2 regions of the Bacillus sp. LR--39 genome follow, and region 2 is predicted to be linked to the other one. Evidence: a T-box and tRNA genes for the amino acid it is inferred to sense, from the RefSeq annotation. Region 2 holds a T-box; the other holds one or more tRNA genes.

Region 1 (15,277 bases), on a different contig from region 2:
TCAGATCAGAAATAAAACCGCCTGCAGGGATAAAAACGACATATGTTACCAGCCCGGTGATAAGTAAAGACAATGTAGGCGTGACGATAATGTCGATGGATTGATGGACGTACTTTCTGATAAACCGTTCGGTATAAGCGATAAAAACCGCAGCGAAAAGAACGCCGATTAATCCTCCCCTGCCAGGGAGCAGATTCTCTCCGAACAAACTGATATTGGCGATTTCAGGGTTAAGGATCAATATACCCGCAAGGCCGCCCATCGCGGGAGTCCCGCCGAATTCCTTCGCCGCATTGATGCCGACAAGGACGCCGAGGTATGCGAATAAGCCTGAACCGATAACCGTTAAAATAAGTGCGATTTGGGATTCTTTCGGGAGCCAGCCGGCCTGAATGACGACTTTCGTAATACCGGTAATTAAACCTGATGCAATGAGTGCGGGAATAAGGGGAATGAAGATGCTTGATATTTTTCTCAGAAACAGTTTGATGGGTGTGGTGTTTTTTCTGTTGAGATCGGCTTTTTTTCGTGAGGCGGCTTCTTTTAAATCAATGTTTTTTCCGGATGACATAAGTTTTGCGAAAGCGTCGGCGACATGATTGACGACACCCGTGCCAAGGATGATCTGCAGTGTTTCGGCTTCGACGACGCCTATGACCCCGTCAAGCTGTTTCAGCGCTTCAATATCCGTTTTGTCCTGATCTAAAGGCGTAATCCTCAGGCGTGTCATACAGTGGGTAAAGCCTGAAATATTCGATGAACCGCCGCAATTGTCCAGGATATCTTTGGCCAGTGACTGATAAAATGCCTCTTTGCTCATGGAGATCCTCCTTTTTCCGTACGATTTTTCCCGGGGAGCTGTGCCTGAAACGCGTCCTAAAAGCGCCTGCGCCGATCATGAAAACGGCGCGGGCTCGTAAAAGCACATTATGTTTCACCAAAGAACGATCAGCGTTCTTTTTCTTTTGAAAGGTGCTGTTCAATGGCTTTATCAATGAAGCCGTCTGATTCTTTGAGCAGTGCCTTCGCGTGTGTTTCGTCCGAATTCGTCTTCAGCATGACGATTGCCGTTTTGACATGGCTGCCTGCGGCCTCAAGCGTTTCTTTTGCCTTGTCGTACGGAACGCCCGTGATGCTTTGGATAATGCCGATTGCGCGTTCTTTCAATTTTTCGTTGCTGACATGAACGTCCACCATTAAATTTTCGTACACTTTGCCGCTTTTGATCATCACGGCCGTGGAAATCATGTTCAGAATCATTTTATGTGCCGTCGCCGCTTTCATTCGTGTTGACCCTGTAATCACTTCGGGGCCGACGACGACTTCAATGCTGTGATCGGCATAAGTGCTGATCAATGAGTCCTTATTGCATGTGAGTGCGACGGTTTTGGCGCCGATTGTTTTTGCGTATTTCAGCGCACCGGCCGCATACGGCGTGCGCCCGCTTGCCGCGATGGCGATCACGGTGTCTTCTGCGGTAAGCCCGATTGTTTTGAGATCGAGAGCGCCGGTTTCCTCGCTGTCTTCTATACCTTCAGCCGCTTGCAAAAAGGCGTCTGCTCCTCCGGCCATCAGACCGATGACGGAGTCGGGACTTACGCTGTATGTAGGCGGGCATTCAACCGCATCCAGTACACCGAGTCTGCCGCTTGTGCCCGCTCCCGCATAAATCAGCCTGCCGTTTCGCCGTAAGGACTGATGGGCGAATTGAACGGCAATCTGAATATCGGGCAGCACCTGCTGAACGGCTTCAGCCACTTTGAAATCCTCTTGGTTAATGATGCGGAGAATTTCCATCGTGTCTGCTTGATGGATTGAAGCGGTCTGCGGATTTCTGGTTTCTGTGGTCAATCTGTGAATGTTAAGCCGGTCTGTCATGATTGTACCCTCCCAAGTCGTTAATACTTGAAGTATATGGGCTTCTGAATATATGTTTCAAGAAAAATCGGCAGGAATGAGATAAGTAATCAAGCGCTTTCACAAAAAATGATGCAGAATGTGCTGTTCGCCGATGGGGCCGATCGTGCGACGGCCTTTATCAATAAAACCGGAAGACCGGTACAGGTTCTTTGCACGATGATTGCGATGGTTTACAGCAAGCACGATTTCATCACACCAAGGAAAGTAATTTGCGACAAAAGCGGGGAGCTGCAGCATCGCTTGTTTGGCATAACCTTTTCCCTGATGCGGCGCATGTAAGGACAGCGCACTCAGCAAAATGGCAGACACATTGTTCGAATACGGGGCAATGGTTTCTTTTGAGGTATGTAAAATGAAAAAACCGACGGGGCGGTCTTCTTTTAAAATGACTGTCGGGTAGCGATCCCGGATGACGAGAGCATGCGGCAGGACATCTATCGGCAGAGCTGTGAACTTTTTATCTTCTTCACTCAGCACAAACCCGTTCAGCCCGTCTGCATGCTCCGGTTTATAAAAGGACAGGGCCACATCCATGATATCTACTCTCCTTTTTTATAATTGATCCAATTCGTCTTCTGATAGAACACGGCAGCCTGCCCGTTTTAAAAGAGCGGAAGTGATGCCGTCTCCGATTATTTTTTTTCCTGAGAAAGTGCCGTCATAGATAAAGCTGCTGCCGCAGGACGGACTGTTTTCTTTAAGGATGACCGTTGCGGCGCCTATTTCTTTTGCGTATGCTAACGTTTTTTCCGCGCCGTCCATATATAAAGCCGTAACGTCTTCGCCTGATGCCGTTACGATTCTTGCTGTTCCGTTCAGCACGTCTTCGCCCGTACCGCCGATGATTTCCGCCGGTTCGCGGGGAGTGGTGAAGCCGCCCAAAAGTTCGGGGCAGACCATAACAGCTTTCTTTTCTTCTACGAGTCTGCGGATTTTTTCCGAAGCGGCGTGAGAGCCGTTATACCTGCATTCGATACCGCCGAGACAAGAGCTGACTAAGATCATCTGTGTCCATTCCCTTCAATATTTTGATACTTTCATCATAAATGAAATAAGAGAGGAGGGATGAGTTTTTCAGTTAAAAAACGAGTAAAAAAGTTTGAAAATAAAAAAAATAATTTTTCTCTTTACAAATGGGGTACAACCTGTATATAATAACTTTTGTCAGCTCGACGCGGACACAACGGCCCGTTGGTCAAGCGGTTAAGACACCGCCCTTTCACGGCGGTAACACGGGTTCGAATCCCGTACGGGTCATATGGAGGATTAGCTCAGCTGGGAGAGCATCTGCCTTACAAGCAGAGGGTCGGCGGTTCGAGCCCGTCATCCTCCACCATATTTGCCGGCCTAGCTCAATTGGTAGAGCAACTGACTTGTAATCAGTAGGTTGGGGGTTCAAGTCCTCTGGCCGGCACTGTTTTACAAAAAAATACGGAGGGGTAGCGAAGTGGCTAAACGCGGCGGACTGTAAATCCGCTCCCTCAGGGTTCGGCAGTTCGAATCTGCCCCCCTCCACCATTTTTGGGCTATAGCCAAGCGGTAAGGCAACGGACTTTGACTCCGTCATGCGTTGGTTCGAATCCAGCTAGCCCAGTCTCAGACACCTTTTGCATAAAGGTGTCTTTTTTTTATCAGCATTTTGCTTCAATTTCTGATTGTTCATCAGATATACTATTTTTAAGCTGCTGTTAAGGCAGTATATTCTGTATTTTTCATCTACACCCTGCCTGAAATTTGGTAAAATAAATGTAATAAAAAAATGAAACCTTTTAAAACAAACAACGTATAGATACAGACCGGTGAAGGGCAGAGGTAAGATAAAACATGGAAAACCTGATTAAAAAAAGAATCAAGCAAGTCAAAAAAGGCGATCAAAATGCGTTTGCAGAAATCGTTGACCTTTATAAAGATAAGATTTACCAGCTTTGCTACCGCATGCTCGGCAATGTTCACGAGGCGGAAGATATTGCGCAGGAAGCTTTTATCAGAGCGTATGTCAATATCGACAGTTTCGATATCAACAGAAAGTTCTCAACGTGGCTTTACAGAATTGCGACCAACCTGACCATTGACCGAATCCGCAAGAAAAAGCCTGATTACTATCTGGACGCAGAAGTAGCGGGAGCAGAAGGGCTGACGATGTATTCGCAGATCGCCGCGGACGGGGTTCTCCCTGAAGACGCCGTATTGTCATTGGAGCTGTCGGACACAATTCAGAAAAAGATTTTAAAGCTGCCTGACAAGTACAGAACGGTTATTGTATTAAAGTATATTGACGAACTCTCTTTAATTGAAATCGGGGAGATTCTGAATATCCCTGTCGGCACCGTCAAGACAAGGATACACAGAGGCAGAGAGGCTCTTAGAAAACAATTGAGGGATCTTTAAGTGGGGTGATGAAATGAGCTGTCCTGAACAGATTGTGCAGCTTATGCATAAGCATCTTGATGGAGATATCCTTCCTGAAGATGAAAACGTATTAAAACAACATTTGCAGTCATGCGGGAATTGCAAACGGCATTTTCATGAAATGGAGAAATCCGTAGCACTCGTCCGAAGCACATCGCATGTCACGGCCCCTGCTGATTTTACTGCCAAAGTTATGGCGAATCTTCCAAAAGAGAAAAAACGCGCTTCTGTAAAACGATGGATCAAAACTCATCCGATGATTGCAGCCGCAGCGGTTTTTGTGATTTTAATGGGCGGCGGTTTTTTCAACAGCTGGCATAATGACCACAATTTCAGTGTGTCCAAACAGCCGAACCTTGTCGTGCAGAATCACACGGTCACCGTCCCTGAAGGCGAGACTGTAAAGGGCGATGTCACAGTAAAAAACGGCAAGCTGTTCATTGAAGGAAAAGTCGACGGCAATGTGACCGTCGTCAACGGAGAAAAATACATGGCCTCAGCCGGACAAGTCACCGGGCAGATTGAAGAGATTAACCAATTGTTTGACTGGGTCTGGTACGAACTGAAATCGGCGGGCCAGGGCGTCGTGAGCGCTTTGGACCCGAATGAAGATGAGTAAAGCGTATAATCGCTTTACTCTTTTTTTTGTGCATCGCCGCGCTGGCTCATTTCACTTGAGAAATCAAAATGTGGTATAATGAGCACGCTATATGATGTACATATTGCTCATGCAGCACAATTCATAACAGAAAAACGAAATGACTGAATTCTTGGAGGACGAGGAAATGGCTTTTGAGGACATCCCATTTTTGCAATACCTCGGCAATGCCGTTGATATTCTCCTTGTTTGGTATGTGATATATAAATTAATCATGGTCATACGCGGGACGAAGGCGGTTCAGCTTTTAAAAGGAATCGTCGTCATCGTATTGGTCCGGATGGCCAGTTCATATTTGGGACTCAGCACGCTTCAGTGGCTGATGGACCAAGCGATAACATGGGGATTTTTAGCGATCATCATTATATTCCAGCCTGAGCTGAGACGGGCGCTTGAACAGCTCGGACGGGGCCGGTTCTTTTCCAGGAGCGGAACCCCCGTGGAGGAAGCGCAGCATAAGACAATTGAAGCGATTACAAAATCGATCAGCTACATGGCAAAACGCCGCATCGGCGCACTCATCGCGATTGAGCGCGATACGGGAATGGGTGATTATATTGAGACGGGCATCCCGCTTAATGCGCAGGTCAGCTCGGAGCTTTTGATTAATATCTTCATCCCGAATACACCGCTGCATGATGGAGCGGTCATTATGAAAAATAACGAGATTGCGGCGGCTGCCTGTTATCTGCCGCTTTCTGAAAGCCCGTTTATTTCAAAGGAGCTGGGGACGCGTCACAGAGCGGCTGTCGGCATCAGTGAAGTGACGGACAGCTTAACCATTATTGTATCTGAAGAGACGGGCGCCATCAGTGTGGCCAAAAACGGAGACCTTCACAGAGAATTGACGGAAGAAGCACTGAAAGAAATGCTTGAAGCCGAGTTTAAGAAGAACGCCAGAGATACTTCTTCTAACCGCTGGTACTGGAGGGGCAAGAAAAATGGATAAATTCTTAAACAACCGCTGGGCTGTAAAGATCATTGCATTGCTCTTTGCGCTGCTGCTTTACGTTGCGGTTAACAACAACCAGGCGCCGACTCCGAAAAAGCCGGGGGAATCCTTTTTTCCGACATCAACGACTGACGAGGCTACGCTTACTGATATTCCTGTAAAAGCATACTATGATGAAGCGAACTATGTTGTCACCGGCGTGCCCCAGACCGTAAATGTCACGATTAAAGGCTCGACAAGCGCGGTGAAAAAGGCGAGACAGACGAAGAATTTTGAGATATACGCCGATATGAATAAGCTGAAGACCGGGACTCATAAGGTCGAATTGAAGGCGAAAAACGTATCGGACGGACTGACGGTCTCCATTAACCCGTCAGTCACGACGGTTACGATTCAGGAAAAAACGGCTGAGAGTTTTCCCGTGGAAGTTGAATACTACAATAAAAGCAAAATGAAAAAGGGATACACCCCTCAGCAGCCGATTATCAGCCCGAAAAACGTGCAGATTACAGGTTCGAAAAATGTGATTGATAACATTTCACTTGTCAAAGCATCCGTGAACCTTGAAAATGCAAATGAGACCATTGAAAAGGAAGTGAAAGTGACCGTCTATGACAAAGACGGCAACGCACTTCCTGTTGATGTTGAACCGTCAGTCATTAAAGTGACGGTTCCCGTAGCCAGTCCGAGCAAAAAGCTTCCTTTCAAAATCGAAAGGAAGGGAAGTCTTCCGGACGGGGTGAGCGTTGCGAGCATTGACTCGAATCCGAGTGAGGTGACGGTTTACGGCCCGCAGGATGTGCTGGATTCACTTGAATTTATTGACGGCGTATCTCTTGATTTAGGCAAAATTGATAAAGATACCGATATCAATGCCGATATCCCGCTTCCTAAGGGTGTCACTAAGGTATCACCGGAAAAAATCACGCTTCATGTTAAAGTGGACAGTGAAGACAAAAAGGATTTTGACAATGTCGGAATCAAGACGGTCGGACTGGGAGGCTCACAGCAGATTGAGTTTCTCGATCTTGAATCGCAGGCGATAAATATTACGGCCAAAGGCTCTCCCGCCAACATTAAGGCGCTGAAAAAGTCGGACATTGAACTGTATGCCAATGTCTCGGACTTGGATGACGGAGAGCACTCTGTAAAGCTTGAAGTAAACGGCCCGCAAAACGTCACATGGTCCCTGTCAAAAGACACGGTTAAGATTAAGCTGACTTCTAAGAAAAACACAAGTTCAAATAAAAATAACGGCGGTTCCGCTGATTCCGGCAATAAGAACGGCACAAGCGGAGACGCAGACAAAGACAAGAACAAGAACCGGGAAGACGACACTGACAGCGATCAGAATAAAAGTCAAAACCAGGATCAAAATCAAGACCAGGATGAAGACGGATCAAGCGCTGATTCTTCTTCAACAGAATGAAAAAGGAGCGATACAAAATGGGCAAGTATTTTGGAACAGATGGTGTAAGAGGTGTTGCCAACAGCGAGCTTACGCCAGAGCTGGCCTTTAAAGTTGGGCGTTTTGGCGGTTATGTCCTGACCAAAGATAAGCAGCGCCCGAAAGTGCTGATCGGCCGTGATACACGTATCTCCGGACATATGCTGGAGGGAGCCCTTGTCGCCGGACTTTTATCGATCGGAGCTGAAGTGATGCGCCTCGGCGTTATTTCTACGCCGGGGGTATCCTATTTAACGAAAGCCATGGATGCTGAGGCGGGCGTCATGATCTCCGCTTCTCACAACCCCGTACAGGATAACGGAATTAAATTTTTCGGAGGGGACGGCTTTAAGCTTTCTGATGAGCAGGAGGCCGAGATTGAACGTCTCATGGATGAACCGGAAGATAAGCTGCCGAGACCGACAGGCGCGGACCTCGGGCTTGTAAACGATTATTTTGAAGGCGTTCAAAAGTATCTGCAATTTTTAAAGCAGACGGCGGACGAAGATTTCACAGGCATTCATGTAGCGCTTGACTGCGCCCATGGTGCGACCTCTTCTATTGCGACGCACCTTTTTGCCGATCTCGATGCTGACGTATCTACAATGGGGACGTCTCCGAACGGATTGAACATTAATGATGGCGTCGGTTCTACACACCCGGAAGCGCTGAGTGCTTTCGTCAAAGAAAAAAACGCCGATATCGGCCTTGCGTTTGACGGCGACGGCGACCGCCTCATTGCCGTTGATGAAAAAGGAAACATCGTCGACGGTGATCAGATTATGTACATATGCGCGAAGTATTTGAAATCAGAAGGCCGTCTGAAGGATGATACCGTCGTATCGACCGTGATGAGCAACCTCGGTTTCTACAAAGCGCTTGAAAAAGAAGAAATCAAAAGCGTTCAAACGGCAGTCGGCGACCGCTATGTCGTAGAAGCGATGAAAAAAGACGGCTATAATGTCGGCGGCGAGCAGTCGGGGCACCTTATTTTCCTTGATTACAACACTACCGGCGACGGTCTTTTGTCCGCGATCATGCTTGTGAATACGCTGAAGGCGTCCGGCAAAACCCTTTCAGAACTTGCGGATGAAATGAAAAAATTCCCGCAACTCTTAGTGAATGTGAAAGTGACGGATAAATATAAGGTAGAAGAAAACGCTAAGGTGAAGGCCGTTATTTCTGAAGTGGAAAAAGAAATGAACGGAGACGGCCGGATTTTAGTGCGCCCGTCAGGCACCGAACCGCTCGTCCGCGTGATGGCCGAAGCGAGAACAAAAGAGCTTTGTGACGAATATGTCACAAAAATCGTGGATGTCGTGCGGACAGAAATGGGAGCGGAGTAGCGAAGTTTATAAACAGAGAGCGAACAAGACAAGTGCGATCAGCATAATATGATAGTAAACATGATGCCGGGGCGGCAAAAAATAATTGACCGTCCTTGGCACATGCTGTAAAATCAAGCTTGTTCAGCCTTTGTTTTTCACTTGCAGGAAAGGCGGGATTGTTTGCATCTTTTATAATTACAGCGCCCGAACTAAGCGCCCGAAAAACGGCTTAGTTGACGAGGATGGAGGTTATCGAATTTTCGGCGGATGCCTCCCGGCTGATTCATTTAGATCACAGCCGTAAGGATTTCTTCAAACCGGAGGGGCGACTCTCCGAACAAAGAGAAATCACATGATCTTCCAAAAAAACATGTGGGAGGGGACGATTGAAAGTCCCCTTGTAATTTGACTTTCTTCGTCTCCTTTTGCACCTTTAGGAGGAAGAAAATATGTGTGGAATTGTAGGTTATATCGGTCAGCTTGATGCGAAAGAGATTTTGTTAAAAGGATTAGAGAAGCTTGAGTACCGCGGTTATGACTCTGCCGGTATTGCTGTGGCGAATGAGCAGGGCGTGCATGTGTACAAAGAAAAAGGCCGCATCGCCGACCTTCGTGAAGTGGTGGATCACACGGTTGAATCTCAAGCGGGAATCGGCCATACACGCTGGGCGACTCACGGCGAACCAAGCTTCCTGAACGCTCACCCGCATCAAAGCGCACTCGGCCGCTTTACACTTGTTCATAACGGTGTGATCGAGAACTATGTTCAGCTGAAGCGCGAATACCTTGAAAACGTTGAACTGAAAAGCGACACGGACACTGAAGTAGTCGTTCAAATGATCGAGCAATTTGTGGCGGGAGGACTTAGCACAGAAGAAGCGTTCCGCAAAACACTGACTCTGTTAAAAGGTTCTTACGCAATTGCATTATTTGACGGTGAAAACACAGACACCATTTACGTTGCAAAAAACAAAAGCCCTCTGTTAATCGGTCTTGGAGATACGTTTAACGTCGTGGCATCTGACGCGATGGCTATGCTTCAAGTAACGAATGAATACGTTGAGCTTTTGGACAAAGAAATGGTGATCGTGACAAAAGACGAAGCCGTGATTAAAAACCTTGACGGTGAAGTCATGACACGTGCGTCTTATATTGCTGAGCTTGACGCCAGTGATATCGAAAAAGGCACATACCCTCACTACATGTTAAAAGAAACGGATGAGCAGCCGCTTGTTATGCGCAAAATCATCCAAACGTATCAGGACGAAAACGGCAGACTGGCCGTGGCCGGCGATGTCGCTGACGCCGTGGCGGAAGCGGACCGCATTTATATCGTGGCTTGCGGAACGAGCTACCATGCCGGTCTTGTCGGGAAACAATATATTGAAATGTGGGCAAACGTACCGGTTGAAGTGCATGTAGCGAGTGAATTCTCTTACAACATGCCGCTTCTGTCTAAGAAGCCGCTCTTTATCTTCCTTTCTCAAAGCGGAGAAACAGCGGACAGCCGCGCCGTGCTTGTTCAAGTCAAAGCGCTGGGTCACAAAGCGCTGACAATTACAAACGTTCCGGGATCAACGCTTTCTCGTGAAGCGGATTACACATTGCTTCTGCACGCAGGCCCTGAGATCGCTGTTGCATCAACAAAAGCGTATACGGCTCAGATTGCCGTCCTCGCGATCGTTGCGTCCGTTGCAGCAGAATGCAACGGCGTTGATATCGGTTTTGATTTGGTCAAAGAATTAGGTATTGCGGCAAACGCCATGGAAGCCCTCTGCGACCAGAAGGACGAAATGGAAATGATCGCACGTGAGTACCTGACTGTTTCAAGAAACGCTTTCTTCATCGGCCGCGGCCTTGACTACTTCGTGTGTGTCGAAGGTGCCCTGAAGCTGAAAGAGATTTCTTACATCCAGGCGGAAGGCTTCGCCGGCGGCGAGCTGAAGCATGGAACAATCGCTCTGATTGAAGAAGGAACACCGGTCTTTGCGCTTGCGACACAAGAACACGTCAACCTGAGCATCCGCGGAAACGTGAAGGAAGTCGCGGCCCGCGGCGCCAACACTTGCATCATCTCGCTGAAAGGCTTAGAAGACGCAGACGACAGATTCATCCTGCCGGAAGTCAACCCTGCGCTTGCTCCGCTGGTTTCTGTTGTGCCATTGCAGCTGATCGCTTACTATGCGGCACTGCACCGCGGCTGTGACGTTGACAAACCGCGCAACCTTGCGAAGAGTGTTACGGTGGAATAATATATTTAACCCCTTTGGTTATTAGCCAGAGGGGTTTTTTAATGCGGAAATGAGAAATACATACTCTTTGCGATTGTAAAGAAATCCCCTTTTATATATTGAAAAGGATTAACACCTGCTTTATAATACGAGATGCATTCCGGTTAAAACCTCATCGGAAAGTAATCACCTCCAGCAATTTTCATCATGAATATCCATTATATAAATGTAATCAATCGATTACACATCCACATTATGCTTATGACTTTAAAATCCCTGTTGTATTTGCCGGCTCCTGCCTCTTTATGAATACCTCGACTAGATATAAAAATCACAACATTTTTGCAATAATCCGGTTCAATTCTCAAAAAAAGTCCTGACAGCAATGATAGGAGTGGAATGATGTCAAACCTTTTAGAAATCAGAAACATCAGCAAATCTTTTGGTCATAAAGCTGTTTTAAAGGATGTTACATTCAATGTGCCTGCCGGATCAATTGTCGGTTTTATCGGTGATAACGGCGCAGGCAAGTCAACAACATTTAAAACGATATTAGGATTAATCTCTCAGGATAGAGGTAAAGTGAAAATCTTTGGTAAAGAGAATTTGGATAAACATATAAAGTTCAAAGAAGATATTGGGGTCGTATTTGATGCGATGAATCTTCCTGCGCACCTTACGATAAAGCAGCTGAATCATGTATTTAAGAAACTATTCGGTGCTTGGGACCAAGATCATTTTTACCGGTTGGTTCATTCTTTCTCTTTACCTATGGACAAAAAAGTGAATACATTCTCGCGCGGCATGTCAATGAAGTTATCCGTAGCTGTTGCTTTGTCGCATAATGCAAAATTATTACTTCTGGATGAAGCAACGGGAGGACTTGATCCCTCTTCAAGAGATGACCTGTTAAATGAATTAAAAAGCTTTGTGAGTAAAAGCAACGGCGGTATTTTACTTTCATCGCACATTATGACTGATGTCGAGAAGATAGCCAGCCATATCATTATTATGAAAGATGGCGAAATTTTATTAAATGAAGAGAAAGATAAGGTTCTTGAAAGCTATACTGTTATAGACGTTGATGAGGGCCGATTGGCTGAGCTTGACGAAGATATCGTTCTAGCAAAAAGGAATCATGGATCTTATTGGAGTGTGCTTGTATCGGATCAACAGAAATTGCCGAATGGCGTAACGGCCAACACCCTTTCCATAGAAGAAATCAGCGTCTTTTTAACGAGGAGTGAAAACATTGAGAGGTCTGTTACTGACTAACTATTACTTGGTTTATCGGAGTTTCTTTGCATACACGGGGTTGGCCATATTGGTATCAGCAGTCATTTTTTATTTTGGGGATGCTTCAATGCATCGTTTTGTTGCAATGCTGATTATTTTGTTTGTCGTTATGCCCGCCCTTGAGGTTATAAAGTATGAGAGCAAGTCTGGCTATGACAGGTATGTCCTGACTTTACCGGTCAGCAGAACAAATATTGTTCAAAGTCACTATGTCTTTTATCTTTTGGTTGTTGTGATCGGAGCTGTAATATCTTATGGTATTTTCCTTGTATACAGCCTGGGTTCTGATGAACCAATTGACGGCATATTTAATATTGTCTCTTTTGGAACGTTCATCGTTCTCTTTGCCGGTGCAATCGTTTATCCTCTTCTCTACATGATAGGCCCGGAAAAGTCTGATGCTATCGTGATTGGAGGGGCAATGGGGGGACTTTTTGCTACCTTTGGATTACAAAGTGTCGTTGGGTATGTAGCAGAACAAGTACCTCTGTCATTTTTGCATATAAATCCTTCTTTATATGTTCCGATTATATATCTCTTGATCGGCGTTATCTTATATATCATTTCATTTTTCATTGCCGCAGCTATATATCATAAAAAAGAATTTTAGCAGCGTGTTTAATGATTTTATGCTGTGACAACAGGATAAGGCATGGCATGGGCTCTCATTAATTCACTTTAACTCCAAGCAGACAGCCGCCCGCACAATAGGCGGCTGTTCTTCTAATTAAAACTGCGTTGTCACATCGTACTCATAATCAATCTTTAATTTCACATTTTTCATAGTCGATTTTGCTGTTTGCGAGTGCTCGGTGCCACACTTTATTCTCTTCTGACATTATGCAATGTCTTGTGTTTCCTTGGCTTGGTGTTTGAGTCGCGGCGGTATTGATTCTTTTCACTTTGGCGTCTTTTGGAATGCTTGTTTGTTTGGTTAAGTCGAGCCTGAGAACGGTTGAATCTGATCCATTCGGACTGAGGCTTGTATTTATAATTGGGAAGACTTTACTGAGAGAGCAGTGCATTATTATAATGGATTCGGGGAACATGGTGAAATGCTTTCAAAGGGTTATTTATCAGGAAATACGGCATTAATTAATAATATATTTAAAAAACAGAAGAACATTCATTACCTTATAAAGGAATGTAACATTTAACACAGGAGGGAATTGATTTTCTCTTCCTTCCTGTTTTATTTTTAAATAATCCTTGAGAGCATGGTGAGCTATTTTTATAAGAAGGTGAGAAATTGGATAATATATATAAATTGCTGATTATAGAAGACGATAAGGATATGGCTAAGGCGTTACAAAATTTACTTGTTAAATGGAATTTTGAAACTGTTATATGCGGAGATTTTGATAATATTTTGTCAATATATGAAAAAGAAGAGCCTCACATCATATTATTGGACATCAATATTCCTTCATTTGATGGTTTTTATTGGTGTAAGAAAATAAGAGAAGTTTCAAGTGTCCCAATTATTTTTTGCTCGTCTAGAAACAGTAATATGGATATTGTCATGGCTATTAACAATGGCGGGGATGATTATATTCAAAAACCATTTGACAGCCATGTATTGGTGGCGAAATTACAAGCAATTATAAGGAGAACTTATGAGTACATAACAGCAGAATCTCATCTAATCGAATCTAATAATGTGATATTAAACCTTAACGATGCAAAAATATACTTCCAAGATCAGAGTTTAGAGCTTACAAAGAATGAATTTAAAATTCTAAAAACGTTAATGGAAAACAAAGGGAAAGTTGTTTCGCGGGATAATTTAATGAGACAGCTTTGGAATGATGATATTTACGTAAACGAAAATACGTTGACAGTAAATATAAATAGATTAAGGAATAGATTAGAGGGGATTAATGTTGATGACTTTATTTTAACAAAAAAAGGAATGGGATATATAATTCAATGAAATTAATTGATTATGTGAAAAATCATATATTATGGATTTTATGCAGTGCACTTATTCTGGTTGTAATCAATGGGATTTTGTTTGCGAGTACCTCTATTCATCAAAGTTATATAGACATTTTTTATATGGATTTGTTGATTGTCTTTATTCTACTGATCAACATTTTCTATGGATTCATCAAGGCAAAAAAGAAATACGAAGTTGTGTTTAATAGTTCTATCGAAACTTTAGAAAAAAACAAAGTTAGAAATGATTATTTTATAGATATGCTTATAAAAGTCTCCAAAAAGCAACAAAATAAATTTTTGAAAGCAGAAGAAGATTATAAAAACGGTATTAACGAAATTCAGGACTATACTACTCAATGGGTTCATGACATAAAAGTTAATATAGCTGTGTGTGAACTGCTACTGGATGAGATTAACTCAGAAAGCAGCAGAGAGCTGCGTAATCAAATTGAACGAATTAAATTTAGGATTAATCACATTTTACATGTGACAAGAGCTAATCACTACGATCAAGACATTTTAGCGGGAGTAGTAGATGTATGTCATATTTTAAGAAGTGCAATAAAAGAAAATGCTCTTTTTTTTATTAATAAAAACATTGAGATTGAGACTAATTTAAAACCATTTAGTGTTATCAGTGATGAACGTTGGATCTATTATATTTTTGGTCAAATTCTTAATAATAGCAGTAAATATACACCTGAGGGGGGAACGCTGACTATTACAACTAAAGAAGAGAAACAAGCCTATTATATAATGATTAAAGATAATGGAATTGGTATTTCAAAAGAGGGTTTATCTAGGATATTCGATAAAGGCTTTACAGGTAAAAATGGTAAGGTAGGAACGAAATCTACAGGGATGGGTTTATATTATGCTAAAAAAATGGCTGATAGACTAAGTATAGGAATTGAGGTAGACAGCGTAGAGGGTGAATATACTGAATTTCACATTATATTTTATAAACTATCCGATTATTATAAAGTGGCAAATGAAGCAATAAGTAATTAGTTAAAAACAGGGGATAATCTAATGAGAAGAAAGGCTAAAATATTTTGTATTCCATTTGCAGTGGGTCATCGATAGTTTATTCTA
Region 2 (15,277 bases):
GCTATCAGCCTGATTATGCGATTATGACGAATATTGATTTTGACCACCCTGATTATTTCGCCAACATTGACGATGTGTTTGATGCTTTCCAAAACATGGCGCTTCAAGTCAACAAAGGCATCATTGCCTGCGGTGATGACGAGTACCTGCCGAAAATTCACGCCAATGTGCCTGTCGTTTATTACGGCACGGGAGAAGAAAACGATTTTCAAGCGAGAAACATCGTAAAAAATACGGAAGGCACGACATTTGACGTCTTTGTCCGCAATACGTTTTACGATACGTTCTACATCCCGGCATACGGCCATCACAATGTCCTCAATTCCTTAGCGGTCATTGCGCTCTGCCACTATGAAGAGATAGACGTGAACATGATTAAGCTCGGACTTGAATCATTCGGCGGCGTCAAACGCAGATTCAATGAAAAAGTGATCGGCAGCCAGGTGCTGATCGACGACTACGCCCACCATCCGACTGAAATCAAAGTCACGATTGAGGCGGCGCGCCAAAAATATCCCGAACGTGAAATCATCGCGGTATTTCAGCCGCATACGTTTACACGGACGCAATCATTCTTGGATGAATTCGCAGAAAGCTTAAGCGCGGCCGATCGCGTGTATCTGTGTGACATTTTCGGTTCTGCCCGCGAGAACGTCGGCAAGCTCACGATCACGGATCTTCAGGAAAAAATCGATAATGCAGAACTCATTGAAGAAAATGACACATCCGTGTTAAAAGCGCATGAAGGCGCAGTGCTGATCTTCATGGGCGCCGGAGACATTCAAAAATATATGAGAGCCTATGAAAACGTCATAGCGTAACGAAAAAGCAGTGGGGCTCTCACTGCTTTTTTGTGCGTGCTGCAAAGGGATTTACCGAGAAACGGAGAAATAGTATACATACAGATCTTTCATATATGTTTATCATTTTAAGAATTGGGTATATACCACTATATCCTGCATTAAGGAGGTATTAGATGATCATCATTCTTTACTTAAGCGTCGCACTCATTGCCGTTGCATTTCTCATCCTCGTCATCTATCTGTCCAAAACATTAAAGTCCGTGCAGATGACCTTAACAAACGTAGCATCGACTTTAGACGGCCTTGAAGGGCAGATGAAAGGCATTACCGCAGAGACAACCGAGCTGTTACATAAGACAAACCGTCTCGCGGAAGACATTCAGGAAAAATCAGAGAAATTAAATACGGTTGTCCATGCTGTCCAGGAAGTGGGAACTTCCGTCCAGCAGTTTAATACATCCATAAAGCAGGCAGCAGGTTCCGTTACGGCCTCTGTAAGAGAGAATCAGGATAAGATCAGTCAGGTTGTCACCTGGAGCCAGGCCGCTATGGAAATATGGGACAAGTGGAAGCAAAAGAAAAAAACATCGCTTTAATCATAAGAAAAATCCACTAAGGAGGAATCATAATGAGCAAAGATGGAATCAATAGTAAGGATTTTTTAATCGGAACGCTGATCGGGGGAATTATCGGCGCGACAACGGCGTTGTTTCTGGCGCCTAAATCAGGTAAGGAGCTGCGCGACGATCTCGGCAGTCAGGCTTCTGCGTTAAAGGATAAGACGGACAGAATGACGGCCGACGCGAAAGAAAAAGGCTCTCAATATGTCAGCATCGCCAAGGACAAAACATCTAATATCACCCAGCTGGTAGCTGATCAGTCAGGCCAGATTATGAATAAAGTGAAGGATTTAAAAGACCGTTCTAAGAGCACACTAACCGAGAAAGCCGAAGAGACGAGAAGCGAAATGCAGGACACGGCCCAAAGCATCAAGGCCGAAGCGGAAGACGCCGGGGAAAAAGCCGGTCAGGCAAATCGCTGATCTTCAATAAGGAGAGATAACCGACATGACAAAACAGCTGATATCGTCTGAAGAAGAGTTCAAAAATGCCGCTGAGAAAGAAAACACGCTCGTGTTTTTGAAACACAGCACAACCTGCCCGATCAGCCAAGCCGCGTTTCAGGAGTTTGACGCCTTTGCATCGGCGCATTCGGAAGTGCCTTCTTATTACCTGCAGGTGCAGGACAGCCGGCCGCTTTCAAACTATATCGCCGAGACATACGGCGTGAAACATGAAAGTCCGCAAGTATTCGTCATTGCAAACGGCGAAGTGAAATGGCACGCGTCTCATTCACAAATCACAAAAAACGCAATAGAGCAGCACCTTTCATAATTGCTGGCCGCCGGTTGATACCGGCGGTTTTTTTTTTGAAAAAAACTATTGATCATTTCAGCCGGATCATGTAGGATATCAATATATACCGCTTCAACGCATAAAAGCTTAAAAGCGTTTTTGTGATAAAGCCGAATGTGAAAAAATTTATTATTTCATATTCCTATTTTCGCATAACTGTAGTAAGATGCATGTTAACCATTAAAATAAAACATAGCATAGAAGGGATGAAAAAGATGAGCAACAAGGAATTAGAGAGCCTAAGACAGCAGGCAGACGCACTAAACTTAGAAATCCTTAAATTAATTAATGAACGCGGAGCCGTTGTAAAAGAAATCGGTAAAGCAAAGGAAGCACAGGGTGTCAACCGATTTGACCCTGTCAGAGAGCGTACAATGCTTAACCGCATAATTGAAAGCAATGACGGCCCATTTGAAAACTCAACGATCCAGCATATTTTCAAAGAAATTTTCAAAGCCGGACTTGAACTTCAAGAAGAGGACCACAGCAAAGCGTTGCTCGTCTCCCGGAAGAAAAAAGCAGAAGATACGATCGTTGACATAAAAGGTGAAAAAATCGGTGACGGCGATCAGAGATTCATCGTCGGACCTTGTGCCGTAGAAAGCTATGAGCAGGTTGCCGAAGTAGCGGCCGCAGCGAAAAAACAAGGCATTAAAATCCTGCGCGGGGGCGCGTTTAAACCCCGCACAAGTCCGTATGATTTCCAAGGTCTCGGCGTAGAAGGCCTGCAAATTCTTAAACGCGTCGCTGATGAATATGACCTCGCGGTGATCAGTGAAATCGTAACGCCCGCACACATTGAGCAAGCGATTGATTACATTGACGTCATTCAGATCGGCGCGCGGAACATGCAAAACTTTGAATTGCTGAAAGCGGCCGGCTCCGTTAAAAAGCCGGTATTGTTAAAACGCGGTCTTGCCGCAACAATTTCAGAGTTCATCAATGCAGCTGAATACATCATGTCACAAGGAAACGACCAAATCATTCTTTGTGAGCGCGGAATCAGAACGTACGAAACGGCAACGAGAAACACACTCGACATTTCTGCCGTGCCGATTTTGAAACAGGAAACTCACTTGCCGGTGTTTGTTGACGTCACACACTCAACAGGCCGCCGCGATCTCCTGCTTCCGACAGCAAAAGCGGCGCTTGCGATCGGCGCTGACGGCGTGATGGCCGAAGTTCACCCTGATCCTTCCGTTGCCCTTTCAGACTCTGCGCAGCAGATGGATATACCTGAATTCGAGAAATGGCTGAACGAATTAAAGCCAATGCTGAAAGTAAAAGCATAATACAACGTTCCGCTCTTTAAAGGCCGCCTCGCGCGGCTTTTTTTTCGTATCTTCATTTTATTTAATTATAAAATGAAAGTGAACGTTTTCATCACTGGGAAAAACGCGTATAATTTCATGAGAGATATTTAAATTTGATGAATAATGAAAAATAATGTACACTACTGACTTACGCTTACAATCATAAACGACAGAATGCGAAATCGTACGACATTTCTTTACATAAAGTGTTTATGCTATAGATAAGGATAAGTGTATCCAGTAAAAGGAGTGGTTTCAGTGAGCAACATTACGATATACGATGTGGCCAGAGAAGCAAATGTCAGTATGGCGACTGTTTCCCGCGTCGTGAACGGCAACCCGAATGTAAAACCGACGACCAGAAAAAAAGTATTGGAAGCCATTGACCGGCTCGGCTACCGCCCGAACGCGGTGGCAAGAGGGCTTGCAAGCAAAAAAACGACAACGGTCGGCGTCATCATCCCTGATATCTCAAGCATTTTCTACTCTGAACTTGCGCGTGGAATTGAAGATATCGCGACGATGTACAAATATAATATTATATTAAGCAACTCGGACCAAAATCTTGAGAAAGAACTGCATCTGTTAAATACGATGCTTGGCAAACAAGTGGACGGTATCGTATTTATGGGCGGCAACATTACGGACGAGCATGTCGAAGAATTTAAGCGCTCTCCTGTGCCGATCGTCTTGGCGGCATCAGTGGAAGAACAGGGCGAGACGCCTTCTGTCGCCATTGATTATGAACAGGCGATTTATGATGCCGTTAAGCTTTTCATTGATAAAGGGCATCGCGATATTGCATTCGTCTCCGGACCGATGCAAGAGCCGATCAACCGTTCGAAAAAACTGCAAGGGTACAAACTGGCGCTTGAAGAAGCGGCGATTCCGTTTAACGAGCAATTCGTAGCGGAAGGCGATTACACCTATGATTCCGGTATGGAGGCGCTTCAAAGCTTGATGGGCCTTGACCGGAAACCGACGGCGATTCTTTCTGCGACGGATGAAATGGCCCTCGGCATTATCCATGCGGCCCAAGATCAAGGTCTTTCGATTCCTGATGATCTTGATATTATCGGTTTTGACAATACGAGATTGAGCCTGATGGTCCGCCCTCAGCTTTCAACAGTCGTGCAGCCTACGTACGATATCGGCGCCGTGGCGATGAGACTTTTGACAAAACTGATGAACAAAGAGCCGGTTGAAGAGCATATCGTCGAATTGCCTCACCGCATCGAATTAAGACAATCAACCAAGTCATAAAAAAACGGAAAAGCAAGCTTCACTCTGAGGGGTGGAATCTTGCTTTTTTACTTGAGTAAGGAGAAGATATGAAACGTTTTGATTATCTGACGCCCGTTGGCTTTATGTTAGGCTGTATTATTGTCGCAATCGGTATTCTGTCAGGGACGGGACTGGCGGGAATCAGTTCATTTTTAGATTTGACTTCTTTTTTAATCGTCACAGGCGGCCTTGCTGCGGCGATCTTTATCAGTTTTCCGCCGAGGGATTTAAAGAAAACCCCTTCTGTTCTGAAACAGGTATTCTCCCGTCAGGATGACAATGTGAAAGAGCTTGTCAGAGTATTTGTCAGCCTTTCGGAGCAGGCGCGCAGGCAGGGGCTTCTGTCTCTGGATGACCAGGCGCGTGAGATCAAGGATCCGTTTTTAAAAAAAGGGCTTTTGCTTGCAATTGACGGCTGGGACGAGGAAACGATCCGGCTGGTGATGGATTCTGAGATCGCCGCGATGGAAGAAAGACACAGAAAAGGAAGACGCGTTTTTGAAAAAGCCGGTGATTTCGCACCCGCCTGGGGAATGATCGGGACGCTCGTCGGGCTCGTTCTCATGCTCAAAAACTTAAATGACCCGCATACCCTCGGACCGAACATGGCCGTTGCGCTATTGACGACGCTGTACGGAGCGCTGCTTGCCAACTTGGTGTTTATCCCAATCGCGGCAAAGCTTGAAGAAAAAACGGAAAGTGAAATTTTCATCAAACAGGTCATGATCGAAGGGGTTGTCGGCATCCAATCGGGCAAAAATCCCCGCAATCTCGAAAGTCAGCTCGTTGTCTTCAGCTCAAGAGAAGACTGGCGTAAAGGACAGCCTGCGAACAAGAAAAAGGGCGCTGTCCATGAAGCTTAGAAAAGAGCGTTTTGAAAGAAGAAACAAATCGGAACATTCCGGCGGTTCACCGAGATGGATGGTGACGTTCGCTGACTTGATCACGCTCATTCTCGTGTTCTTTATATTGCTTTTTTCGATGTCGCAAATAGACGCGGAAAAATTTCAATCTGCCGTTTCATCGATTCATACAAACGGCAGCGGGGGTGAATCGGCGTCATCAGACAAAGCAAACGAAAATAAAGAACAGGATTTGCTGTTACAAAACGTGAAGACATACATAAAAGCGCATCATTTGAGTTCGAAATTGACGGCGAAGCGCGATGAGCGCGGAGTGGTTCTTGTGCTGCAGGAGGCCGTTCTGTTTCAGACAGGAAAAGCGGATGTGCTGAAAAACGCCGAGCCGGTTCTGCATCAGATCGCGGTGCTTTTAAAGACAATTCCGAATGACATACAGGTAGAAGGCCATACGGACAGCCGCCGGATTTCCACCTATCAATTTCCGTCAAATTGGGAGCTGTCGTCTGCAAGAGCGGCGAGTGTGATCCGGTATTTTACCGCGAATGAAGACTTTTCCGCCAAACGGTTTATCTCTGCCGGGTATGCGGATACGAAACCTATGAAGGACAACAAAAGTCCCGGACATATGAAAGAAAACCGCCGTGTAGAAATTGTGATCAAAAAAACGACCTCCTCATAAGGTCGTTTTTTATTTTGTTTTATACCGCTGCTCAGACCGGATGGCAAAAAGTGCTTTTTCCACGGTTTGGGCATTTTTTTCTGAAATTTCTTCTTTGCGGGGAATCGGAGGATATAATTGTTCAGGATCACTCCAAAAAGCGGGCAACGTGCATGGGGAGTGCTTTTGCCATTTATCGATCCATTTCTGCGGTATGCACTCCCCGGGATCAATCCCTTTCATCTCAAGCCAAATGCGGCTCCATGCTCTCGGGACGACTCTCCAAATATCGTATCCGCCGCCGCCGACCGCGATCCATCTGCCGCTGCAATATTGATGGGCTAATGAATGAGCGAGCCGCGGGATCTCCTGATAAATGGAGATTGTATTGGACAGGTGTGTCAATGGGTCGTAATAATGGGCGTCTGCACCGTTTTGGGTAAGAATCACATCCGGCTTAAAAAAAGCCGCGATTTCTGAGGCGGCCGTATTGTAAGCGTGAAGAAAGGAATCGTCCTCTGTGAAAGCATCCAGCGGAATGTTAAAAGAATAGCCGTAGCCTTGCCCGCTTCCTTTTTCCAGTACCTGTCCCGTCCCGGGAAATAAATAACGCCCGGTCTCGTGAAAAGAAACAGTGCAGACATCAGACCTGTCGTAAAACGTAAATTGAACGCCGTCGCCGTGATGGGCGTCTGTATCAATGTATAACACTTTTGCCCCGTAGTTCTTCTGGATGTATTGGATGGCCACGGCGCTGTCATTATAGATACAAAAGCCTGAGGCTCTGCCGCGGAAGCCGTGGTGAAGGCCGCCTCCTAAATTGCAGGCGTGCCTGGCTTGTCCCGTCATGACATAATCAGCCGCTGTTAAGGTGCCGCCCACCAGAAGTGACGCGGCTTCATGCATGCCGGCAAAAACGGGGGTGTCTTCCGTTCCGAGACCGTAGCTTTCTCCTTCTGCGGCAGGGAGCCGGCCCGCACCCGCTAGTTCCACCGCCTGTATATAATCCTCCGTATGAACGAGAGCCAGCTCTTCTTTAGCGGCCGTGCGCGGAGTGACGATGTCTCCCTCGTCAAACGCGTCCGCCGCCTGAAGCAGATCGTATGTTAAAAGCACGCGCTGCTGATTGAACGGATGATCCTGATGAAATTGATACGTCTGATAAGAAGGCGAGTAAACAAAAACGCTGTCTCTCATGGCTGATCCCTCAAATGTTTCGGCCATAAGACATTGTATCCGGCTTCTTGAACGGCACGGATAAAAGGGAGCGGATTCATCGTCTTCACCCGGAAGACGAGAATGTTCGACCCGGCGGAATCATGGGGATAGACGAGCACACTCAGGATTTGCAGCTGAAGATCACGGCACATGCAGCTGAGATCAGCAAGGCTTTTTGTCATATCCGTCACCAGGATTTCCACCTGTGATCCCGGCTGGGCCGCGCCTGTCAGGCTGACGAAAGTCCGGAGCACGTCAGTTTTCGTTAAAATGCCCGTCAGCTTATGGTTTACCGTAATCGGCAGACAGCCGATGCCGTGCTCATAAAAGGAAGCGGATATTTCTTCCACAAAGTCAAGCGGATGAGCGCAGATGACATTCCGCTTCATAATGGTCTCCACTTTGTTTGTCAGAAACACGCCGCGTTCCTTTTGTTCAAAGCTGCCGGGGCCGGCCTGTTTAATGTCTCTGTCTGTGACAATACCGATGACGTGCAGCTCGTCGTCGATGACAGGGAGATGGCGGATATGATATGCCTTCATTTTACGGACGGCTGTTTCAATGGAGTCGTGTTTTGAGACGGTGATGACGTCCCGTTTCATGATTTGTTCTGCAATCATCTTTTTATCCCCTTTGTATGTCAGTCAATACATAAATCGCTGATAAAAACGAAGCCTGTCGAACTGTTCAATTGACTCCTGACTGACGTGCCTGCCGATGCGGGCCATCAGACAATTGGCCGGATGAGAGCTGATTTCCGGTTCATCCGTTGCGAACCAGACAAGACCCCCGGCATTCATCATCTTTTCCATGATCTTTCTGTATTCCCACACATCTTTTTTCATTCCTTTTAAATCCCAATGCCAGTAATATTCCGTCGTCATGATGATGTACCGTTCCATCTGTTCATCCATCATGCTGACTGTCAGCAGCGTTTTTCCGACAGAACAGCCCCTGTAGCCGGGAGCGACCTCGATCGCCCCGAGTTCAAGGAGGTCTTCCATATTTCCGTCAGACCACCGTTCAAGCGGATCAGGATATAAATACGTCACATAGCCGATAATCGTCTGTCCGTCCCTGGCGATAATGATCCGACCTTCAGGAAGCCCGGCGATCTCGATTAACGCTTTGTGCTGTTCATGAGGAAGGCGAAAGGCTGTCAGGCCTTCATGAAACTCATACTGTGCTAGGTCCTCTGGAGGTACGGGCCCTTCTACTAAAAGAGGGCCGGCTGCTGTCTGAATTGATGAAGAATGGTACGTTTTATGATGTTTCACTGATTCACCGCCTGTCGGTTCTTAATAAAAACACATCTCTTTTAAGCATAACAAAATATAAAGCGTTTTCAATAGTGTTGTAATTTATATTTTAAAAATTGAGAAAACTGTGAACATCTACTATAATTAGTCTATAGATAAGCAAAGGGGGATGTTGCATGAATTTGAAAGCGTTGCCGGCGGAAAAGGGGAATTATCATCTGCGAAATTATGAGGAAACGTACCGCAGCTTCGATTGGAAAGAGGTCGAAGCGGAGTTTTCCTGGCATCAGACGGGAAAGCTGAATGCCGCGTATGAAGCGATTGACCGTCATGCCGAATCATTTCGAAAAAACAAAGTAGCGCTGTATTACAAGGACGCGAACCGGGATGAAAAATACACATTTAAAGAAATGATGGAGGAATCGAACCGGGCGGGAAATGTACTGAGACGGTATGGAAACGTGGAAAAAGGGGACCGCGTTTTTATTTTCATGCCGCGTTCGCCGGAGCTTTACTTTATCATGCTCGGCGCAATTAAAATCGGTGCGATCGCCGGCCCTTTATTTGAAGCGTTTATGGAAGGCGCCGTCAAAGACCGCCTCTTGAACAGCCAGGCGAGGGTTGTCGTGACGACACCTGAACTGGCCGGACGGATTCCGGCGGACAGCCTGCCCGACCTCGAGCATATTTTCATTGTCGGCGGCAGCAAAGAAGCGGGAGATAAAATCATCCATTATGATAAAGCGGCTGAGGGAGAAAGCACGAGACTTGATATTGAATGGATGGACAGAAGAGACGGCTACCTGCTTCACTACACATCAGGATCTACCGGAACGCCCAAAGGTGTGCTCCACGTTCATGAAGCCATGATTCAGCAATACCAGACCGGCAAGTGGGTGCTTGATCTTAAAGAAGACGATATTTACTGGTGCACTGCGGACCCGGGCTGGGTGACCGGGACGGTGTACGGGATATTTGCGCCGTGGCTGAACGGAGCGGCGAATGTGATCGTCGGCGGCAGATTCAGTCCGGAAAACTGGTACGGCACGATTGAGAAGCTCGGTGTCAGCGTCTGGTACAGCGCTCCGACGGCTTTCAGAATGCTTATGGGGGCCGGAGATGAAATGGCATCCAAATTTGACCTTACTTCACTTCGTCACGTCCTGAGTGTCGGAGAACCTTTGAACCCCGAGGTCATCAAGTGGGGACATAAAGTATTCGGCAAGCGCATCCACGACACGTGGTGGATGACAGAAACGGGCGGACAGCTCATCTGCAATTATCCTTGCATGGAGATCAAGCCGGGTTCAATGGGAAAACCGATTCCGGGAGTGGAAGCGGCGATCGTTGACAATCAGGGAAATGAGCTTCCGCCGTACCGAATGGGAAATCTCGCCATTAAAAAGGGCTGGCCGTCGATGATGGATTCCATTTGGAACAACAAAGAGAAATATGATTCTTATTTCATGCCGGGCGGCTGGTATGTTTCCGGAGATTCTGCTTATATGGATGAAGACGGTTATTTCTGGTTCCAAGGCAGAGTCGATGATGTCATCATGACATCCGGCGAGCGCGTCGGCCCGTTTGAAGTCGAAAGCAAACTTGTTGAACATCCGGCGATTGCCGAAGCCGGCGTCATCGGAAAGCCGGACCCTGTCCGGGGAGAAATTATTAAAGCGTTTATCGCGCTCAGAGAAGGGCATGAGCCATCCGATCAGCTGAAGGAGGACATTCGCCTCTTTGTAAAACAGGGGCTTGCCGCGCATGCAGCACCGCGGGAAATTGAATTCAAAGATAAACTTCCGAAAACAAGGAGCGGAAAGATTATGAGACGTGTGCTGAAGGCGTGGGAGCTGAACCTGCCGGCAGGCGACCTGTCCACAATGGAAGATTAAAGACGGCGTTGACATCGTATCTTATTTATGTTAAAAATGAGTAAGCTTCATACGAAAAGGTTTTGATTGAGACAAGTAGGGTATCTGATTGTTCAAGAGAGCTGATGGCCGGTGAAAATCAGCACATAAGATATGCCGAATACACTCATGAACCGCTTTTGCGAACAAAGCCCTTCCAAGGCTTTCAGTAGTGAAAGAACGGACACGGTCCGTTATCAAAAAGAGTGATAAAAGCTTTTTTATGCTTTTATTAGTAGGGTGGTACCGCGATTATATCGTCCCTTCGTTTTAAACGAAGGGGCGTTTTTTATTTTCATAAACAAAGGAGCAGACAAAATGACTAACTTATTAGAGGATTTATCATTCCGCGGCTTAATCCAGCAAATGACGGATGAAGAAGGACTGAATAAACAGCTGAACGAAGAAAAAATCCGTTTATACTCAGGGTTTGACCCGACGGCTGACAGCCTGCACATCGGACACCTTCTGCCGATATTGACACTGCGCCGTTTCCAGCTTGCAGGCCACCATCCGATTGCGCTTGTAGGCGGCGCGACGGGACTGATCGGCGATCCGAGCGGCAAAAAAGCGGAACGTACGTTAAATACTCAGGATATCGTTGTCGAATGGTCGCAAAAAATTAAAAATCAGCTTTCCCGATTTTTAGATTTCGAGGCCGGAGAAAACCCCGCTGTCATAGCGAACAACTTTGACTGGATCGGAAAGCTGAGCATCATTGAATTTCTCCGCGACGTCGGAAAGAACTTCGGAATTAACTACATGCTTGCGAAAGATACTGTAAGCTCAAGGATTGAAACCGGAATTTCTTACACGGAATTCAGCTACATGATCCTGCAATCCTACGATTTTCTGAATCTGTACAGAGAAAAGAACTGCAAACTCCAAATCGGAGGCAGTGACCAGTGGGGCAACATCACGGCCGGTCTTGAACTGATCAGAAAATCTGAAGAAGAAGGGGCGAAAGCTTTCGGTCTTACCATTCCGCTCGTCACAAAAGCTGACGGCACGAAGTTCGGCAAAACGGAAGGCGGAGCCATTTGGCTTGATAAAGAAAAAACATCGCCGTACGAATTCTACCAGTTCTGGATCAATACAGATGACCGCGACGTCGTCAAATACTTAAAATACTTCACTTTCTTATCAAAAGAGGAAATTGAAGCTTATGCTGAAAAAACGGAGACGGCTCCTGAGAAAAGAGAAGCGCAGAAACGTCTCGCTGAAGAGGTGACTGTTCTTGTACACGGCCGCGAAGCGCTTGAGCAGGCCGTTCATATCTCCCAGGCGCTGTTCAGCGGCAATATTAAAGAGCTTTCTGCTCAAGACGTCAAGGTAGGATTTAAAGATGTACCTTCGTTTGAAAAAGACCGCTCTGAAGAACTGTCTTTAGTAGACGTGCTTGTGGAATCTAAATTGTCGCCTTCAAAACGGCAGGCCCGCGAAGACATTCAAAACGGAGCTGTTTACATTAACGGCGAGCGCCAGACGGACATCGGGCATCTTCTGACTGCGGAAGACCGCATTGAAGATCAATTTACCGTACTGCGCCGCGGAAAGAAAAAATACTTCCTGATCACGTACTGAAAATAAAAAGCAGTCCGGCCGCTCAATGCGGCAGGCTGCTTTTTTATGTTTTGTGAATACTGCACGGGGAAATGAGTACAGTACATAGTATAAGCAAAACAGGGAAGGGGTGCTGCGCCGTGAATTTCATGTTTACCATTGCAAAAGAAAGATTGCAGCGGGATCATTGGGAACAGCAGCAAAGCATAAACGCCGAAGCCAAAGCCGAGGAATCAGAGACGGAAGAAGAAAATCCGACATCATAAAGGGAAAGCCTCCATTCTGCGGAATGGAGGCTTTTGATTGTCACCATATCAGCCTGACGGCGGCCATCAGCACGACTCCTGTGATGACCGTGATGGATAAGCTTTTTGTCCGCATTGCGCAAAGCAATGTCGGGATGAGAACGATCATGGCTTGCCAATCAAAGGTCAAAGCGCTGTTTGTTTTCACAATCATGCTTTCCGTTACCAGAGCCGTCAAAATGCAAAGCGGAATAAAGGAGAGCCATTTTAAAGCCAATTCAGGCATCTGAATGTTCCGGACAAATATAAACGGAACAATGCGCGGCACGAGCGTAACAATCATGCAGCCGAGTATAATCCAGATCATTTGTGTGCTGATGCTCATTTGTCCGTCACCACCCCGATCGTTGCCACAATCACGGTTGAGGCGATGACCGCGATGTGTGACGGGACGAAATACGATAACAAGACCATAAAAATGATCATATAGAGAATTAAGGAGAGGCTGTGCTTCAGCTTTTCCGAAGCGGACGACTGCAATTGCAGCACAAGCAGCGCCGCAAACATAGCGGGCAAAGCAAAGTCCAGGCCGAGCGCGTAAGGATCAGATATCCATTGTCCGAGAAGCCCGCCCATCACGCAGGAAATAACCCAGCACATGTAAGCGGTTATATTGAGGCCGTTCATCCACTTATCGTATAACCTGCCGTTCTGAGCCGCTTTGTTCACCGCTACCCCGAAAGATTCGTCAGTAAGCAAAGCCCCGAAGCCGATATTTTTCAGCAAAGAGTATTTCGTGAAATAAGGCGCGATGGTCAGGCTCAGCAGAAGGTGCCGCAGATTGACGATAAACGTCGTTAAAATAATGGCGGAAATCGGACTCCCGGAAACAAGGAGTGAGCAAATAATAAATTGGGCGGCGCCGGCATAGACACACAAGGATAACAAACAAATTTCAAGAATGCTTAGATGAGAGGCAACGCCAACGATGCCGAAAGCAAAACCGATGCTCATATAGCCCAGCAGCGTAGGCACACAATCCCGCACCCCCTGTAAAAACGTATCGTTCATTTCCCGGGAAACGGCGGTTTTTTGCACTTCTGTGTTAATCATTTTTTATACTCCTTTCATAGAGATTATAATGATAACGACTAATGAAAAAATCAAAGAAAATACGGTTCACATTTATATGAACCGATTTCCGGTGACGACATGAAATAACGAATGGTTTTGTTTCATCAGGCCTTCAACTTTCTCAGCCCCTACTTCTTTCACAAGCTCCGCGAACATCAGATCGTGCCTCATATATTCCATAGCCACGAGAACGAGAGCGGGATCTTCTGATTTAATGGCCCAGGCATTCGTCTGCGGAGAAAAATTGGCGATTAAGACTTCTTTATTATCTCGGGCAGCTATCGTTAATCTTCCGCCCATCCGTTTCTCCGCCACTTCAGGAGACATATTATGATGTGTCGTATTTCCGAGCTTCACTTCCGGAGGGCCGAACACAATCGAAAAGACGGGCAATTTTTCGGCGGCGCGTTTGTTAGCGGCTTCTTGAATAAAGGGAATCTGCTGTTCCCAGACAGACAGCCACAACTCTTCCTCGGCTTTTTCAATCATATCCTTCATCTCATTGATGACATGATCATTCGTGCTGATGCGGCGGATGACATTCATCTCCTGCTCGCTTTCCAGTGCCAATAACTTTTCCTCAAGGTAGCCGAATGAACTCTCGAAATCGTGCCGGAGCCGGTCGATTAATTCCTTTCCGGCCAGCGGGGCATATGTAACCGGATCAGACGGCACAATATGGACAGCGCCTTTATCAACTAATTTCCCCAATACTTCATAGATCATTGAGCGGGGGACGCCTGACCTTTTGCTGATTTCATATCCGGTAACAGGCGAGTGTTTCAACAAGCCGATATATGCTTTACATTCATATTGAGAAAATCCAAATTTCTGTAATTCTTTCAGAACATCCTCCATAAACATCCTCCGTAGTGGTTATTCATGAAACTACTATAATGTAAGCGGTTATATCTTGTCAATGGGACTTGAGTGCTGAAAGAAAGTTGCACCTGTTTTGTCGCTTTCCAACTTAGTTTATGGCCAGTTACATGTATGGCTTTTGTGAAAAACGTTGCCGTAGACCCACACGAATGCCGTTTGATACGATAAATTCAAGAAGTTAAAAAGAGGAGGATCACGGTGGAAAACACCTCTAAAATCGCTTTTTTATCGGTTATAAGCAATTCCCTGGTCGTCATGCTCAAAATAGTGGTGGGGATAATAACCGGATCTGTCGCGATACTTTCTGAAGCTATTCATTCTTTTTTAGATTTGATCGCCGCCTTCATCGCCTTTATCTCCGTCAAGATTTCAAAAAAGCCGGCTGATACAGGGCATCCGTACGGTCATGGAAAAGTCGAGAATCTGTCGGGGACTATCGAGACGATTCTGATTTTTGCGGCAGGGATTTGGATGATATATGAATGCGTTCAAAAACTGGTCAACCCCGCGCCGGTTCATCTGCCTGTATTGGGAATTGTTGTGATGCTTGCGGGGGCTCTCATTAATTTGATCGTTTCGAAGTTCGTAAAAAGAGAAGCCGAAAAGGTTAATTCCGTGGCAATGAAATCAAATGCCCTGCATTTACTGACTGACGTGTACACATCATTAGGCGTAGCGGCAAGCCTTTTGGTCGTTACCTTAACGGAGTGGTACATACTTGATCCCA

What was found. A T-box is a leader RNA that pairs with one kind of tRNA and senses whether it is charged. The one in region 2 lies ahead of tyrS (tyrosine--tRNA ligase), so its partner is inferred to be a tRNA-Tyr.
Region 1: it has a tRNA-Tyr gene. The T-box ahead of tyrS (tyrosine--tRNA ligase) is inferred to sense a tRNA for this amino acid. The anticodon was not compared.

The regions. Positions count from the first base shown of each region.
Region 1 is NZ_JBSIOT010000003.1:381,554-396,830, reverse strand. Features, by position in the region: gene ACWHAR_RS16890 (PTS transporter subunit EIIC) at 1-820, opposite strand, end outside; gene murQ (N-acetylmuramic acid 6-phosphate etherase) at 949-1,878, opposite strand; gene ACWHAR_RS16880 (GNAT family N-acetyltransferase) at 1,978-2,454, opposite strand; gene ACWHAR_RS16875 (DUF523 domain-containing protein) at 2,473-2,925, opposite strand; tRNA gene ACWHAR_RS16870 (tRNA-Glu) at 3,106-3,177, shown strand; tRNA gene ACWHAR_RS16865 (tRNA-Val) at 3,181-3,256, shown strand; tRNA gene ACWHAR_RS16860 (tRNA-Thr) at 3,262-3,334, shown strand; tRNA gene ACWHAR_RS16855 (tRNA-Tyr) at 3,354-3,438, shown strand; tRNA gene ACWHAR_RS16850 (tRNA-Gln) at 3,443-3,514, shown strand; gene sigW (RNA polymerase sigma factor SigW) at 3,745-4,308, shown strand; gene rsiW (anti-sigma-W factor RsiW) at 4,322-4,948, shown strand; gene cdaA (diadenylate cyclase CdaA) at 5,115-5,936, shown strand; gene ACWHAR_RS16830 (CdaR family protein) at 5,929-7,368, shown strand; gene glmM (phosphoglucosamine mutase) at 7,386-8,732, shown strand; gene glmS (glutamine--fructose-6-phosphate transaminase (isomerizing)) at 9,164-10,966, shown strand; gene ACWHAR_RS16815 (ABC transporter ATP-binding protein) at 11,348-12,220, shown strand; gene ACWHAR_RS16810 (ABC-2 transporter permease) at 12,198-12,851, shown strand; partial or broken gene ACWHAR_RS16805 (hypothetical protein) at 12,969-13,230, opposite strand; gene ACWHAR_RS16800 (response regulator transcription factor) at 13,491-14,174, shown strand; gene ACWHAR_RS16795 (sensor histidine kinase) at 14,171-15,193, shown strand.
Region 2 is NZ_JBSIOT010000001.1:86,947-102,223, forward strand. Features, by position in the region: gene murC (UDP-N-acetylmuramate--L-alanine ligase) at 1-821, shown strand, start outside; gene ACWHAR_RS00550 (DUF948 domain-containing protein) at 977-1,399, shown strand; gene ACWHAR_RS00555 (YtxH domain-containing protein) at 1,432-1,845, shown strand; gene ytxJ (bacillithiol system redox-active protein YtxJ) at 1,871-2,197, shown strand; gene ACWHAR_RS00565 (bifunctional 3-deoxy-7-phosphoheptulonate synthase/chorismate mutase) at 2,434-3,510, shown strand; gene ccpA (catabolite control protein A) at 3,790-4,794, shown strand; gene motP (flagellar motor protein MotP) at 4,863-5,678, shown strand; gene motS (flagellar motor protein MotS) at 5,668-6,357, shown strand; gene ACWHAR_RS00585 (acetoin utilization protein AcuC) at 6,367-7,533, opposite strand; gene ACWHAR_RS00590 (acetoin utilization AcuB family protein) at 7,530-8,174, opposite strand; gene ACWHAR_RS00595 (GNAT family N-acetyltransferase) at 8,199-8,831, opposite strand; gene acsA (acetate--CoA ligase) at 8,990-10,708, shown strand; T-box leader at 10,762-10,994, shown strand; gene tyrS (tyrosine--tRNA ligase) at 11,045-12,310, shown strand; gene sr7p (small protein SR7P) at 12,430-12,555, shown strand; gene ACWHAR_RS00615 (AzlD domain-containing protein) at 12,596-12,919, opposite strand; gene ACWHAR_RS00620 (AzlC family ABC transporter permease) at 12,916-13,647, opposite strand; gene ACWHAR_RS00625 (TrmB family transcriptional regulator) at 13,720-14,526, opposite strand; gene ACWHAR_RS00630 (cation diffusion facilitator family transporter) at 14,749-15,277, shown strand, end outside.